2 regions of the Stenotrophomonas sp. GW821-FHT01H02A genome follow, and region 1 is predicted to be linked to the other one. Evidence: riboswitches for the same ligand, from Rfam matches in the RefSeq annotation. Region 1 holds a riboswitch; the other holds the start of a gene.
What was found. Region 1 has a riboswitch for glycine ahead of gcvP (aminomethyl-transferring glycine dehydrogenase). Riboswitches for the same ligand answer to the same signal wherever they lie in the genome.

Region 1 (7,258 bases):
CGGGCCCCGGCGACCCCGATCCGCTTGACCCGGTCGAGATCCCGCTGAGCCGGCTGCTGTCCGATGAAGCCCGCCTCACCGACTTCCCGTTGATGCAGCAGACACTGGCATCGATTCGTACCTTGCCCAACACCCAGGTCCAGGCCGTCGAGCCACTGCGCGCGGCCAACCCCGAGAACGTGCGCCGGGTCGAAGCGCTGCTGGATGCCGCGCAGTTCGACTCCCTCTTCCCGATGCGGGCACCGGAGTACACCTACCGGGGCTTCCTGCAGGCGTTCGCCAAGTTCCCGGCGATCTGCGCCTCCTACACCGATGGCCGCGATGCCGACGCCATCTGCCGCAGGACGTTGGCAACGATGGTGGCGCACTTCGCGCAGGAAACCGGCGGCCACGATGCGCACAGCCCGATTCCCGAGTGGCGCCAGGCGCTGGTGCACGTCCGCGAGATGGGCTGGAGCGAGGAAACGCCCGATGGCTACGCAGGCGAATGCAACCCGGCCACTTGGCAGGGCCAGACCTGGCCGTGTGGTGTGTTCGAGAGCGGCCCTCACGCCGGCCGCTTCAAGAGCTACTTCGGGCGGGGCGCCAAGCAACTGTCCTACAACTACAACTACGGACCGTTCTCCGATGCGATGTTCGGCACCGTGCGCACCCTGCTCGACAAGCCCGAGCTGGTCGCCGATACCTGGTTGAACCTGGCCAGCGCCGCGTTCTTCTACATGTATCCGCAGCCGCCCAAGCCCTCGATGATGCATGTGATCGACGGCACCTGGCAGCCCAACGCACGCGACCTCGCCAATGGTCTGGTGCCTGGCTTCGGGGTGACCACGCAGATCATCAATGGTGGTGTGGAATGCGGTGGCAGCACCGAGCACCTGCAGTCGCAGAACCGGATCACGTACTACCGGGCCGCGGCGGCTCACTTCAACGTCCCGGTGCCGGGCAATGAAGTGCTGGGCTGCAAAGGCATGAAGCAGTTCGACGAGGGCGGCGCTGGCGCTCTGCCGATCTACTGGGAGGAAAACTACGATTGGCACGAAGGCAACGTCGGCGGCAAGAGCTACCAGTGCAAGCTGGTGACCTACCAGACCCCGTATTCGGCGCTCAAGCCTGCCGATTACGTGAAATGCGTCATCGACAAGTTCGATAACGTGGACGTGATCGACGACCTGCGCGGTCGCTGAGGGACAACGGGGCGGCGCGGGTGCGCCGCCCCGTGTTGTTTCAGGACGCAGGCTTCAGCTGGGCGGCCAGTTCCACCTTGAACTGCTCGAAGTCCATGCCGTCGGCCTTGGCTTCGGCGTGCGCCGCGTCTTTAAGCGCGTCCGAATACACCAGGCGCACCGGCGTGCCCTGGCGTTCATGCAGTTCAGCAGCCTGCATGATCAGGGCCAGCACCCGCGCTGCACTGGGGGTCTGGCCAGCGATACGGCCGTCCATGCCCAGCACCCACTCGCCATCCCGGCGGACAATGCCGGCCAGCAGCGTGCGCTGCTGGTCGCGCAGCTCGGCATGGGGCTCAACCGGCGTGGCATTGTCCTGCTCGCGGTTGGCGGCCTGGGTTTCACGGCGCCGGCGGATGTCGCGGCGCAGTTTGGAGGTGGTCGACATGGGGAAATCCGGACTGCGGCAAAGCGCCAAGAATACCGCACGGGCCCTGGCGGCCCCGCTCTGAAGCGGCTGAGGCCGGCTCAATCCAGGACCTTGCCGTGCCGCCAATAGCCCATGAAGGTGATGGCCTGGCGGTCGATCCCACAGGTCTTCACCAGGTGCCAGCGGATCGCCATCACCGCGCCGGCCTCGCCGGCGACCCAGGCATACAGCTCGCCCCCCGCTGCACTGGCCTGCTCCCACAGACCGATCCGGGCCCGTACCGCGTCCTGCAGCCGCTGACCATGCGCGGCGCCCTCGCGGGCCAGCCAGAACAGCTGTGCACCGGGCGGTGCCGGGCAGCGCCCGATAACGCGCATACCAGTCCTCGCCCTGCGGCACCTCGGGGGCTGCCTGGCCGGCTAGCGGGAAGAACACCTTGATGCGCTGATCCGGCCCGTCGGTCTTCATGTTGGCCACATCGGGCGCAGCGAAGACCATGCGGGTCAGCGACGGAGAGAGAACGGTGCGCTGCTTGAGCGCGACATCGAACAGGCGGTAGATCTGCTGGGCAGCCATGCAATCACCCTGAATTGCCGCGGACGCGGCGTCCGCAGGGGAGCGTATTGGCTGTCGTGGAGCACGAACTGGCTGGCGAGCGCACAGGATACGCTGCGGTGAGGCAATGGCAATGCTGCCAACCCTGCGCGCTGTGCAGGCAAGGCGTATGCTGCTGGGTGCACCCGCAATGGCGGCGCTGCTGATGCAACGGGATCGCGACGCGGCTGCTGAAATCGCGCAGTCCGTGATACCCCGCACACTATTGAGCGTGACGCATTCGACCCACGCCCCACCTGATAGTTGACACTCATCACTGCCGTGACGTAACCAGTCCACCATTTCCAACTTTGCCTAACAAGTGGCGTGCATCATTCCGCACAGTACGGCCTGGTTTCACAACAGGTGCCGTTAACCATGAAGAAGATGCTCACCCTGACCCTGGCCGTCGCCGCGACGATGAGCTCGCCCGCTTTCGCACAGTTCGTCCCCCCGATCGGCGACACCCTGCTGCCGCCGAAACCCGAGCTGTCGTTGACCGACCTGCTCAATCTAGAGAAGGAACTGCTCAACCCCATTTCCACCAACAAGCCGCTCTACTGGGCGCCGGAGCGCCCATCCAACGGCGCGTCGTGGACCGAAGCGCGTTGCAGCGTGGGCCCGACCGTGACGGCATTCCCGACAACCCGGCAGGGCACCTATGCTGAGTGCATGGCGGCCAGCTTCCCCTCCGTGGACATCATTGACGATGTGTCCGACCACTACTTCGCGCCCCGAGCAACCGGCAAGGGCACCCACATCTATACCTGCAAGAAGGGCAATTTCACCGGTGAAGTGGAGCTCGGCTACGGCCGGGAGAAACTGAACAGTGGCCAGACGGCATTCGTGATGCGGACCTACGGCTACCGAATCACCAAAAGCAACAATCAGCAGGGGGGCAACAAGGCGAACATCAAGATCCGAAGCCGGATCAACCAGCACCAAGGTGACTGGTCAACAAAAGGCGAGACGCCCGACTCGCTGGTCCAGAACGGCAACTGGTACACGGACATGGGCACGGAGAGCCACGATCTGAGGCAGGCCACGTACTATTTCGGGCAGATCGAGTTTGTTTTCGATAAATCCGGTGCGGATCCGAAGTGCAAGGTCGAAGTGAACTGGATGCGTGCGGGCTGATAGCGGCGCTGGACATGCGGATTCCACACGTGGAATCCGCATGTCGTGGGTTGAATGTTCCGCCCACGGTTATCTGTACGCGCGCCTTACTCAATGGGTGTCAGCAGGTCGCGGCGGCGTTCGCAGTGCTGCTCCCAGTACCAGAAGCTGCCACCGATGGCGAAGAAGGCCGCGTAGCCCAGCGCCAGATGCAACGGGCTGCTGCTGAGCATCGGGGACACCACGCCGGCCACCACCGTGTTGATCATCAGCTGGATGAACATCTGCATGGACGAGGCCAGGCCGCGCTGATGCGGATACATGTCCAGCACGGCCAGCGCCAGGATCGGGAAGATCAGCGCCATGCCGACACCGCCCAGGAAGATCGGCATGACCGCCCACGGCAGCGCGATCTGCGGCACCGACACGACATAGCCGAAGTTCAGCAGCGCCGAGACCGCGCACAACGCAAAGCCGATGGCGATCTGCCGCTGCGGCACGATCCGCCCGGCCATACGGCCGGACAGGAACGAACCGACGGTCATGCCGCCGATGGTGGGAATGAACAACCACGCAAAGCCACCCTCACCCAGCTGCAGGTGCTGCATCACGAACACCGGCGCCGAGGCGATGTACAGGAAGATGCCGGAGAAGTTGAACGCACCGGCCGCAGCCAGGCGCAACAGGCGCGGGTTGGAGCCCATGCGCGCATAGCTGCGCAGCAGCTCACGCATCGACAGCGGCGTGCGCGCTTCCACCGGGTGGGTTTCCGGCAGCCACTTGCCCGTGGCCAGCAGCAGGACCACGCCGAACAGCACCAGGAACCAGAAGATCAGCGGCCAGTCGCCACCGCCGAGCAGGATCCAGCCGCCAATGATCGGCGCAATCGCAGGGGCGACGCCGAAGATCATCGAGACCTGGCTCATCAACCGCTGCGCGTCGGCACCGTGGTACAGATCGCGGATCACCGCACGGCCGACGATCACGCCGACACCGGCGGTCACGCCCTGCAGCGCGCGGAACACCAGCAACGTGGTCATGTCGCGCGACAGCGCGCAGCCGATCGAGGCACCGATGAACAGCACCAGGCCGCCGATGATCACCCGCTTGCGGCCGAACGCATCCGACAACGGGCCGTGCGCCAGGCTCATCAGGCCGTAGAACAGCAGGTAGACGCTGATGGTCTGCTGCACCGCGACCTGGTCCACCTGCATGCGGTCGCCCAGCAGCAGGAAGGCCGGGAAAATGGTGTCGATCGAGAACGGACCGAACATCGCCAGGCCTGCGAGCAGCAGGGCCAGACGGCGGGTCGAGGGTGAGGCGGGCGTCATGCGGGCTTCCGTCAGCGGCCATGCGCAATGCACGGCGGGCGCCAGCCCGGAAGGGGCGGCGCCAGATGAATACGAGGATCCGGTGATCATAGGCCTTTGTCGCCGCCGGCACCATGCCCGGACAGGGCTTTCGGCGGCTGCGCCTCCCCGTATTCATGTGCCGGAAAGGCCCAGTGGCCGAAAGCGCTGGGCTATAATCGCCGGGCTACATGGTGGGAGAAGCGGACACCCGCTGCCGAAGGCGCAACGCCCGTAATCGCTCAGGCCCGATACCACCCGTACCAAAACTCTGGAGAGACCGGCGAGTGCCGGCGCCGAAGGGGCACGAAGCACGCCGATGCGCGCTTTTAAACTCTCAGGCAAAAGGACAGAGGGGCACCCAGGAAGACCGCAAGGTCCGGTGGATCGCTGTCGCCCGCGACGCGCCCTGGCCCGGCCGCCTTCCGAACGTGCGTGCCCACTCTCCGAGATGCCAGCCATGTCCCAGAACACCCCCTCCCTGCGCGAGCTTGAACACAGCCACGCGTTCGTCGAACGCCACATCGGCCCCAACGACGCCGAAATCGCGCAGATGCTCGACGTGGTCGGCCACGCCTCGCTGGACGCGCTGACCGATGCGATCGTCCCGGCCGGGATCAAGTCGCCGGCCCCGCTGGACCTGCCCGAGTCGCTGACCGAAGTGCAGGCACTGGCCAAGATCCGCGCCATCGCCGACAAGAACCAGGTGTTCCGCACCTTCATCGGCCAGGGCTACTACGGCACCCTCACCCCGAACGTCATCCTGCGCAACGTGCTGGAAAACCCGGCGTGGTACACCGCCTACACCCCGTACCAGGCCGAGATTTCGCAGGGCCGGATGGAAGCGCTGATCAACTTCCAGACCCTGTGCGCGGACCTGACCGGCATGGAGATCGCCAACGCCTCGCTGCTGGATGAAGCCACTGCCGCGGCCGAAGCGATGACCCTGGCCAAGCGCTCGGCCAAGTCGAAGTCCGACACCTTCTTCGTGCACGACGCCGTGCACCCGCAGACGCTGGAACTGCTGCGCACCCGCGCCGAGCCGATGGGCATCGTGCTGCGCGTGGGCACCCCGGCCGAGGCGATGGAAGCCGAGGCCTACGGCGTGCTGCTGCAGTACCCGGACACCTTCGGCCATATCGGCGACTACCAGGCGCTGGCCGATGCCGTGCACGCGCGTGGCGGCCTGGTCGCGGTGGCCACCGATCTGCTTGCCCTGACCCTGATCGCCGCCCCCGGCGAATGGGGCGCGGACATCGTGGTCGGCAACTCGCAGCGATTCGGCGTGCCGTTCGGTTTCGGTGGTCCCCATGCGGCCTTCATGGCCTGCCGCGATGCGTACAAGCGCTCGATGCCGGGCCGCCTGATCGGCGTCTCGGTCGATGCGCAGGGCAATGCCGCCTACCGCCTGACGCTGCAGACCCGCGAGCAGCACATCCGCCGCGAGAAGGCCACGTCCAACATCTGCACCGCGCAGGTGCTGCTGGCCGTGATGGCCTCGATGTATGCCGTGTACCACGGCCCGGAAGGCCTGACCCGCATCGCCCGCCGCACCCATCGCCTGGCCAGCATCCTGGCCGCCGCACTGCGCGGCGCCGGCGTGAATGTCGGCGAACACTTCTTCGACACCCTGCACGTCAAGGATGTCGACGCCAAGGCGATCCACGCCAAGGCCGCCGCGGCGCGCATCAACCTGCGTGCGATCGACAGCGATGCGGTCGGCATCAGCCTGGATGAAACCACCACCCGCGCCGACATCGTCGCGCTCGGCCAGCTGTTCGGCGCCACGGTGGATGTCGATGCCCTCGACGCCGCCACCGCCGATGCGCTGCCGGCCGGCCTGGTGCGTACCAGCGACTTCCTGACCCACCCGGTGTTCAACACCCACCACAGCGAACACGAACTGCTGCGTTACCTGCGTTCGCTGGCGGACAAGGACCTGGCCATGGATCGCACCATGATCCCGCTGGGCAGCTGCACCATGAAGCTCAACGCCACCGCCGAGATGATTCCGGTGACCTGGCCGGAGTTCGCCAACATCCATCCGCTGGCCCCGGCCGACCAGGCCACCGGCTACAAGGAACTGATCGACGGCCTGGAAGCGATGCTGGTCGAATGCACCGGCTATGACGCGGTCAGCCTGCAGCCGAACTCCGGCGCGCAGGGCGAGTACGCCGGCCTGCTGGCGATCCGCGCCTACCATCGCTCGCGCGGCGAAGGCCATCGCGACGTCTGCCTGATCCCGGACTCGGCCCACGGCACCAACCCGGCCTCGGCACAGATGTGCGGCATGAAGGTCGTGGTGACCAAGACCGACGCCAACGGCAACGTCGACCTGGACGACATCCGCATCAACGCGGAGAAGTACAGCGACCGCCTGGCCGCACTGATGATCACCTACCCGTCCACGCATGGCGTGTTCGAGGAAGAGGTGGTGGAAATCTGCGAGATCGTGCACAAGCATGGCGGCCAGGTGTACACCGACGGCGCCAACATGAACGCCCTGGTCGGCGTGGCCAAGCCCGGCAAGTGGGGCTCGGACGTCTCGCACCTGAACCTGCACAAGACCTTCTGCATCCCGCACGGCGGCGGCGGCCCGGGCGTCG
Region 2 (7,258 bases), on a different contig from region 1:
GGCGCACCGATCTCCTCGGCACACCACAGCACTTTGCGCACGTTGCTGGAATTGCGACGGCCCCAGATTTTCAGCATGATCGGATTCCCGTATCTTTCGATGCGCGGCGACGGGGACGCGCGGTGCCGCTACGATACGCCCAACGGCGGGTCGACCGTCATGTCAGGGATGAAAAACAATGATCCTCTACGCGCTCGAAATCGTGTTGCTCGTTGCCGGCATCGGCACCCTGGCGGTCGGCTATCGCCGCCACCATCGCAATCTGCTGCTCAGCGCCGCGCTGTTGCTGCTGGCCAGCGGCATGCTGCCTGACGCCGTGCGAGGCTTCTCCGATGGCTTCAACGGCAGCACGGCCCGCCCGCTCACCGCACTGCTGCGTTGACGCCAGCGCTTACTTCGCCGCCTTGGCCGCACTCTTCTTGGGCAGTGCGCGCACATAGGTCGATTTGCCGTCCTTCTTCATCTCGAACAGGCCGGTCGCGGCCAGCAGATCGCTGAGTTTGCTGTACCCGTAATTGCGCGAATCGAACGAGGCCTGGTTGCCGATCTGGCTGCCGACCGGGCCGAGATGCGACCAGCCATCCTCGGCTTCGGCCGAGGTCACCGCGCGGCGCAGCATCTGCACCAGCCGGGTGTCGTTGCGCAGCTCCGGCCCGCTCTTGCGCGGGCGCGTCTCCTCGTTGTCCTGCTCTACCTCCTGATCGGCCGCATGCGGCTGGCCCAGCGCTTCGATGTAGGTGAACTTCGAGCACGCGTTCACGAACGGCTCGGGCGTTTTCTTCTCGCCGAAGCCGTATACCTTCACTCCGTCAGTCAGCAAACGCATCACCAGCGGGGTGAAATCCGCATCGCTGGAGACGATCGCAAAGCCGTCGAGATTGCGCGCGTACAGCATGTCCATCGCATCGATCACCATCGCCATGTCCGACGCATTCTTGCCACGGCTGTAGGCGAACTGCTGGATCGGGCGGATCGCGTATTCGTGCAGCACCGATTCCCACCCTTTCAGCCGCGGGCTCTTCCAGTTGCCATAGGCACGGCGGACATTGGCCACGCCGTAGCGGGCGACTTCAGCCAGCACCGCGTCGATCTTGGAAGCGGGTGCGTTGTCGGCATCGATCAGCAGGGCGATGCGCTTTTCCGGTTCGGACATCTCGGTCTCCAGGGCGGGATCGGATCGGCCATCGGACAAGCGCGATGGCCCCTGAACCCAGTATCGGCCATCGACGTGAACATCGCGCTTCACGTGCGACCATGGGCTGCATCACGAGACGACCTGCGCCGCCCCCCTCCGGCGCCCGCCAAGGAGTGAAGCATGACCCGCGATCCCACGCCCCACCTGCTCATCATCGGTGGTGGTTTTGCCGGCCTCTGGGCCACCCGTGCCCTCGCCTCGGCGCACGTGCGCATCACCCTGGTGGACCGTCGCAACCACCATCTGTTCCAGCCGCTGCTCTACCAGGTGGCCACCGCCGGCCTCTCGGCACCGGATATCGCCGCCCCGCTGCGCCACATCCTCGGCCATCAGCGCAACGTTGAAGTGCGGCTGGGCGAAGTAACCCACATCGACAAAGCGGCACGCAGTGCCACCCTGGCCGATGGCACGCAGATCGCCTACGACACGCTGATGCTGTGCACCGGCGCCACCCACGCCTACTTCGGCCACGACGAATGGGCCGCCGATGCGCCGGGCCTGAAAACGCTGGACGATGCCATCGCCCTGCGCCGCAAGCTGCTGCTCGCCTTCGAACGCGCCGAGGCTGAACCCGATCCCGCGCGCAAGGCCGCCTGGCTCAGTTTCGCCGTGGTCGGCGGCGGCCCCACCGGGGTGGAACTGGCCGGCACCCTGGCCGAGATCGCGCGGCACACCCTGCGCAATGAGTTCCGCCATATCGATCCCGCCTCGGCCAAGGTCCGCCTGGTCGAGGCCGGTCCGCGCGTGCTGTCCACCTTCCCCGAGGTGCTCTCGCTCAAGGCGCGCCGCCAGTTGGAAAAACTGGGTGTGGAGGTGCTCACCGGTACGCCGGTGAGCGACATCAACGCCGAGGGCTTCCAGCTGGGCGAGCGCTTCGTCGAAGCACGCACCGTGGTCTGGGCCGCCGGCGTCGCCGCCTCACCGCTGGCGCGCACGCTGGACGTGCCACTGGATCGCGCCGGCCGCGTGCAGGTGCAGCCCGATCTCACTCTGGACGGTCACCCGGAGATCTTCGTGGCCGGTGACCTGGCCGCGTTGACCCAGGCCGATGGCAAGCCGGTACCCGGCGTCGCCCCGGCAGCCAAGCAGATGGGCAAGCACGTGGCGACCACGATCCAAGCGCGCCTGGCCGGCAAGCCTGCGCCGGGCCCGTTCAAGTACCAGGACTTCGGCAACCTGGCGACCATCGGCCGCATGGCCGCGATCGTCCACCTCGGTCGCCTGCAGCTCTCCGGCGTGCTGGCGTGGTGGTTCTGGCTGGCCGCGCACGTGTTCTTCCTGATCGGCTTCCGCAACCGCGTGGTGGTGCTGCTGAACTGGGCAGTGGCGTACTGGAGCTACCAGCGCAGCGCGCGGATCATCTTCGGCGATGCGCAGGACGATCGCCGGCCGAAGCGACCGCCGACGCCCTGAACGTTCGAGCCGCAACGGTGGCAGCCAGCCGTGATGCTTGGCTGCCATCGCTCAGGACGGCTCGCTGTACCGCAGCGCTCGTCCGGCAAGTGGCCTGGCTCAGTGCGTCTCGAACAGGCCCATCTCTTCCAGGCCGAGCTGCATCCTGTTGCCCTCCCTGCGGTCTGGTCGATGGTGGCCCAGACCCCGGCATCGGGTCATGCCGCGTTGCGGCAGCTCAACCCTGCGACAGACATCCCCAACCATCAACCTGGCCGCTGTAGGACACCGCCTCGCTGGCCAGCAGCCCTTCGAAGCCCGAGATGTTCTGGTGGGTTGGCAGCATCAGCGGATGCACCACCACCTGCCACGGGTATTCGTCGTTGCCCTCGTACGCGGCCAAGGACACCTTCTGGTCGTTCTTGAGCAGGTGCACGGCAAAGGCGATCGCTACATCCTGGGTCGGGAAGATCAGGGCGAAATCCACCTCGCGCGGAATCGACAGGTCGTCGCCATCCTGCAGCATGTTCCAGAGCACATCGCCATTCTCATCTTCCGGGTACAACGACAGATCGCGGGACATGGCACTCCAGGGCTTGGGCAAGCGGATCAACGAACGAGGGTCGATGGTATGCCGCCAACGAAGGCCCGAACAACCAGCACGCAGGGCTACATGGGATCGGCCAGCGCCAGCCACGCCAGCTTGCGCTCGCGCGGTTGCCGCTTGAGCTGCCATTCGGCCTTCGACGCCGCGGCCCGGTCCGGGTAGGCGCGCATCGCGAGCACCTTCACCGGCGGGTTGGCGCGCGTGTATTTGGCCCCTTTGCCGGCCAGATGCGCCTGGAAACGTGCCTCCACATCGTTGCTGATGCCGGCGTAATAGCTGCCGTTGCGGCATTCAAGCAGGTACAGGTACCAGAGGGCGGGTTCAGCGGACATACCGGGATTATCCCCCGGCGCGGGCCCGGCGGCTGCTAGAATCCGCCCCGGATGCAGGAGAGAGGCGCCGCGCTGGCGCCCGCCGAAGGCGCAGGCTCCCATAATCGCTCAGGCCGGTGGCTCGATACGCCACCAACCATGCATCCGACACGCCGATCTGGAGAGAGGTCTTCAATGACCCGCCGAAGGGGCACGTGGCCTTGGCCACCGAACTCTCAGGCAAAAGGACAGCGGGAGCGGCAACGGGATCCCACCCCACGACAGTGCAGCGGCGCTGGCGTGATGCGTGTGCGTTTCCGTCCCGCCTGACGTGTTGCCCGGAGCCACCCCCATGCTGCTCTCCCTGATCTACCTCATCGCCATCTCGGCCGAAGCCATGACCGGCGCGCTGTCGGCCGGCCGCCGCCGCATGGACCTGTTCGGCGTGGTCATCATCGCCTGCGTCACCGCGCTCGGCGGTGGCTCGCTGCGTGACATCGTGCTCGGCCATTACCCGCTGGGCTGGGTGAAGCACCCGGAGTACCTGGGCTTCACCATCTGCGCGGCGCTGATCGCGACCTGGGTGGCGCGCTGGATGCACCACTTCCGGCGTACCTTCCTGGTGCTCGATGGCCTGGGCCTGATCGCGTTCACCCTGATCGGCTGTGCGGTCGCGCGCGAGGGCGGGCATACCGTACCGATCATCCTGATCGCGGGCATGCTGACCGGTGCATTCGGCGGCGTGCTGCGCGATGTGCTGTGCAACGAGGTGCCGCTGATCTTCCAGAAGGAACTGTATGCGGTGATCACCCTGCTCACCGGTGCGGCCTACCTGACCCTGCTGGAACTCGGTGTGTCGCTCAACGCGGCGACGCTGTGGTGCCTGGGCGGCGGCTTCCTGTTCCGCCTGCTGGCAATCCACTTCAAATGGGAAATGCCGAAGTTCGTGTACCGCGACGAGGTGCATTGACGCACCTGCGGGCATGACCAAGGTCACGGGAGCTTGAGCGGCCTGGCCCTGTATCATGGCGCTCCCGTTCCACTCGAACGGCATCCAGCCACGCGGCGGTGTTGCACCCGCTGCCCCGCCAGACACCCCCTCCCCCGTTGACCTGCCGCACTCGGCCGGTCCCCATGGACGCACTGCTCCGGTGGAGGGTGCGCAGGATGCGTATGTCCGCTTCAACGCCCCCGTCGTCTCGCCGTCGTGTCGTCAATCCGTTGTTGATCGCTGCCGCTGTCGGCTTGGCCGCCATCGCTGCATGGAAACTGCTCTCGCCGGCGCCTGCCGCCGGCCCTGCCGGTGGTCCGCAGCCGACCCCGGTGCGCGTGGCTACTGCGACGCAGGAAGACCTGGTGGTGCGCCTGAAGGCGCTCGGGACGGTGACCCCGCTGCATACGGTGAGCATCCGCAGCCGCGTGGATGGCGAACTGCTGCGCCTGGCGTTCTCCGAAGGCCAGCACGTCAAGGCCGGCGAGCTGCTGGCCGAGATCGATCCGCGCCCGTTCCAGGTACAGCTCTCGCGTGCGCTGGGCACCCAGCAGCAGAACCTGGCCGAGCTGGACAACGCCGAGAGCCAGCTCAAGCGCTTCACCGAACTGCAGCGCAAGCATTTCGTCTCCGCGCAGGACCTGAGCGATCAGCAGAGCAAGGTGCGCCAGCTGCAGGGCCGTCGCCAGACCGACCAGGCCGCCGTGGATGAAGCGCGCCTGCAGCTGCAGTACACCCGCATCACCGCGCCGGTAGCCGGGCGCATGGGCCTGCGCAATGTGGATGTCGGCAACCTGGTGCGCAGTGGCGATACCGAGCCGCTGGCCACCATCACCCAGACCACGCCGATCAGCGTGCTGTTCACCGTGCCAGAGCCGGACCTGCCGGCGGTGGTCGCCGCCGCCCGCGCCAATCCGCAGCTCACCGTGGAAGCCTGGGACCGCGAGGAGCGCACCGCGCTCGGCGACGGCGTGCTCTCCAGCCTGGACAACCGCATCGATACGGCCACCGGCACGCTCAAGCTGCGCGCGCAGTTCGCCAACGCCGATGAGTCGTTGTTCCCCAACCAGTTCGTCAACGTGCGCCTGCAGGTCAGCAGCAGCGATTCGGTGGTGATCCCCAATGCCGCCGTGCAGTTCGGCAGCAAGGGCAGCTACGTTTACGTGATCGCGGCCGATGCCACCTCGCATCTGCGCAACGTGGTGCTCGGCCCGGCCGATGGCGAACGGGTTTCGGTGCGCGAAGGGCTCAAGCCCGGTGAGCGCGTGGTGGTGGAAGGCATCGACGGGCTGCGCGAAGGCGCCAAGGTCGAGGTGGTGGAGCAGGACCCGCCGCGGACCGGCGCATGAACCTCTCGCGCCCCTTCATCGAGCGCCCGGTCGCGACCACGCTGCTGATGGTGGCGCTGCTGCTGTCCGGCGTGATGGCCTACCGCCTGCTGCCGGTCGCGGCACTGCCGCAGGTCGATTACCCGATCATCCAGATCACCACGCTGTATCCCGGTGCCAGCCCGGATGTCACCACCAGCGCCGTCACCGCGCCGCTGGAACGCCAGCTCGGGCAGATTCCCGGCCTGAAGCAGATGTCCTCGACCAGTTCGGGCGGCGCTTCGGTGATCACGCTGCAGTTCTCGCTGGAGGTCGCACTCGGCGTGGCCGAGCAGGAAGTGCAGGCCGCGATCAACGCCGCCGACAGCTTCCTGCCCGATGACCTGCCGGTGCCGCCGGTGTACCGCAAGGTCAACCCGGCCGATACCCCGATCCTGACCCTGGCGGTCACCTCGCAGGGGCTGTCGCTGCCGCAGGTGCACGATCTGGTCGATACGCGCATGGCGCAGCGCCTCTCGCAGCTGCCCGGCGTCGGCCTGGTCAGCCTGGCTGGCGGGCAGCGCCCGGCGGTGCGCATCCAGGTCAATCCGTCCGCGCTGGCCGCCAACGGCCTGAGCATGGCCAGCATCCGCGCCGCGATCGGCACCGCCAACGTCAACATGCCCAAGGGCAGCTTCGATGGTCCGACCCGCGCGATCATGCTCGATGCCAACGACCAGATGCGTTCGGTGGCCGAGTACCGTGCGCTGATCCTGGCCTGGAAGGATGGCGCACCGCTGCGCCTGGGCGATGTGGCCACCATCGAAGATGGCGCCGAGAACCGTCAGCTGGCCGCGTGGTCGGGTACCACCCCGGCCGTGCTGATCAACATCCAGCGCCAGCCCGGCGCGAACGTGATCGCCGTGGTCGACCAGGTGCGTGCGCTGCTGCCGCAGCTGCAGGCCTCGCTGCCGGCGGGCGTGGACGTGGCCATCCTCAGCGACCGCACCGAATCCATCCGCGCCTCGATCCGCGGCGTCCAGCACGAGCTGCTGATCGCGATCGCACTGGTGGTGATGGTCACCTTCGTGTTCCTGCGCAACATCCCGGCCACGATCATTCCCAGCATCGCGGTCCCACTCTCGCTGGTGGGCACTTTTGGGGTGATGCTGCTGGCCGGCTTCTCGCTCAACAACCTCACCTTGATGGCGCTGACCATCGCCACCGGCTTCGTGGTGGACGATGCGATCGTCATGCTGGAGAACATCGCGCGTCACCTGGAGCGCGGCGCGACGCCGATGCAGGCGGCGTTGAAAGGCGCCCGACAGATCGGCTTCACCCTGATCTCGCTGACCCTGTCGCTGATCGCGGTGCTGATCCCGCTGCTGTTCATGGCCGACGTGGTCGGCAAGCTGTTCCACGAGTTCGCGATCACGCTGGCGGTGGCGATCGGCA

Region 2: linked by a shared signal. The riboswitch ahead of AC07WC_RS11175 (trimeric intracellular cation channel family protein) and the one ahead of gcvP (aminomethyl-transferring glycine dehydrogenase) in region 1 are both predicted to bind glycine.

Annotation. Positions count from the first base shown of each region.
Region 1 covers NZ_JBWKWI010000002.1:283,205-290,462, forward strand. Annotated here, with positions in the region: gene AC07WC_RS04675 (glycoside hydrolase family 19 protein) at 1-1,184, shown strand, start outside; gene AC07WC_RS04680 (hypothetical protein) at 1,225-1,611, opposite strand; gene AC07WC_RS04685 (siderophore-interacting protein) at 1,692-1,970, opposite strand; partial or broken gene AC07WC_RS04690 (siderophore-interacting protein) at 1,990-2,490, opposite strand; gene AC07WC_RS04695 (hypothetical protein) at 2,566-3,324, shown strand; gene AC07WC_RS04700 (multidrug effflux MFS transporter) at 3,411-4,634, opposite strand; glycine riboswitch at 4,914-5,015, shown strand; gene gcvP (aminomethyl-transferring glycine dehydrogenase) at 5,113-7,258, shown strand, end outside.
Region 2 covers NZ_JBWKWI010000006.1:156,026-163,283, reverse strand. Annotated here, with positions in the region: gene AC07WC_RS11205 (glutathione S-transferase family protein) at 1-77, opposite strand, end outside; gene AC07WC_RS11200 (hypothetical protein) at 179-382, shown strand; gene AC07WC_RS11195 (NYN domain-containing protein) at 392-1,153, opposite strand; gene AC07WC_RS11190 (NAD(P)/FAD-dependent oxidoreductase) at 1,316-2,608, shown strand; gene AC07WC_RS11185 (ribonuclease E inhibitor RraB) at 2,826-3,170, opposite strand; gene AC07WC_RS11180 (GIY-YIG nuclease family protein) at 3,257-3,526, opposite strand; glycine riboswitch at 3,571-3,653, shown strand; glycine riboswitch at 3,674-3,765, shown strand; gene AC07WC_RS11175 (trimeric intracellular cation channel family protein) at 3,858-4,475, shown strand; gene AC07WC_RS11170 (MdtA/MuxA family multidrug efflux RND transporter periplasmic adaptor subunit) at 4,679-5,845, shown strand; gene AC07WC_RS11165 (MdtB/MuxB family multidrug efflux RND transporter permease subunit) at 5,842-7,258, shown strand, end outside.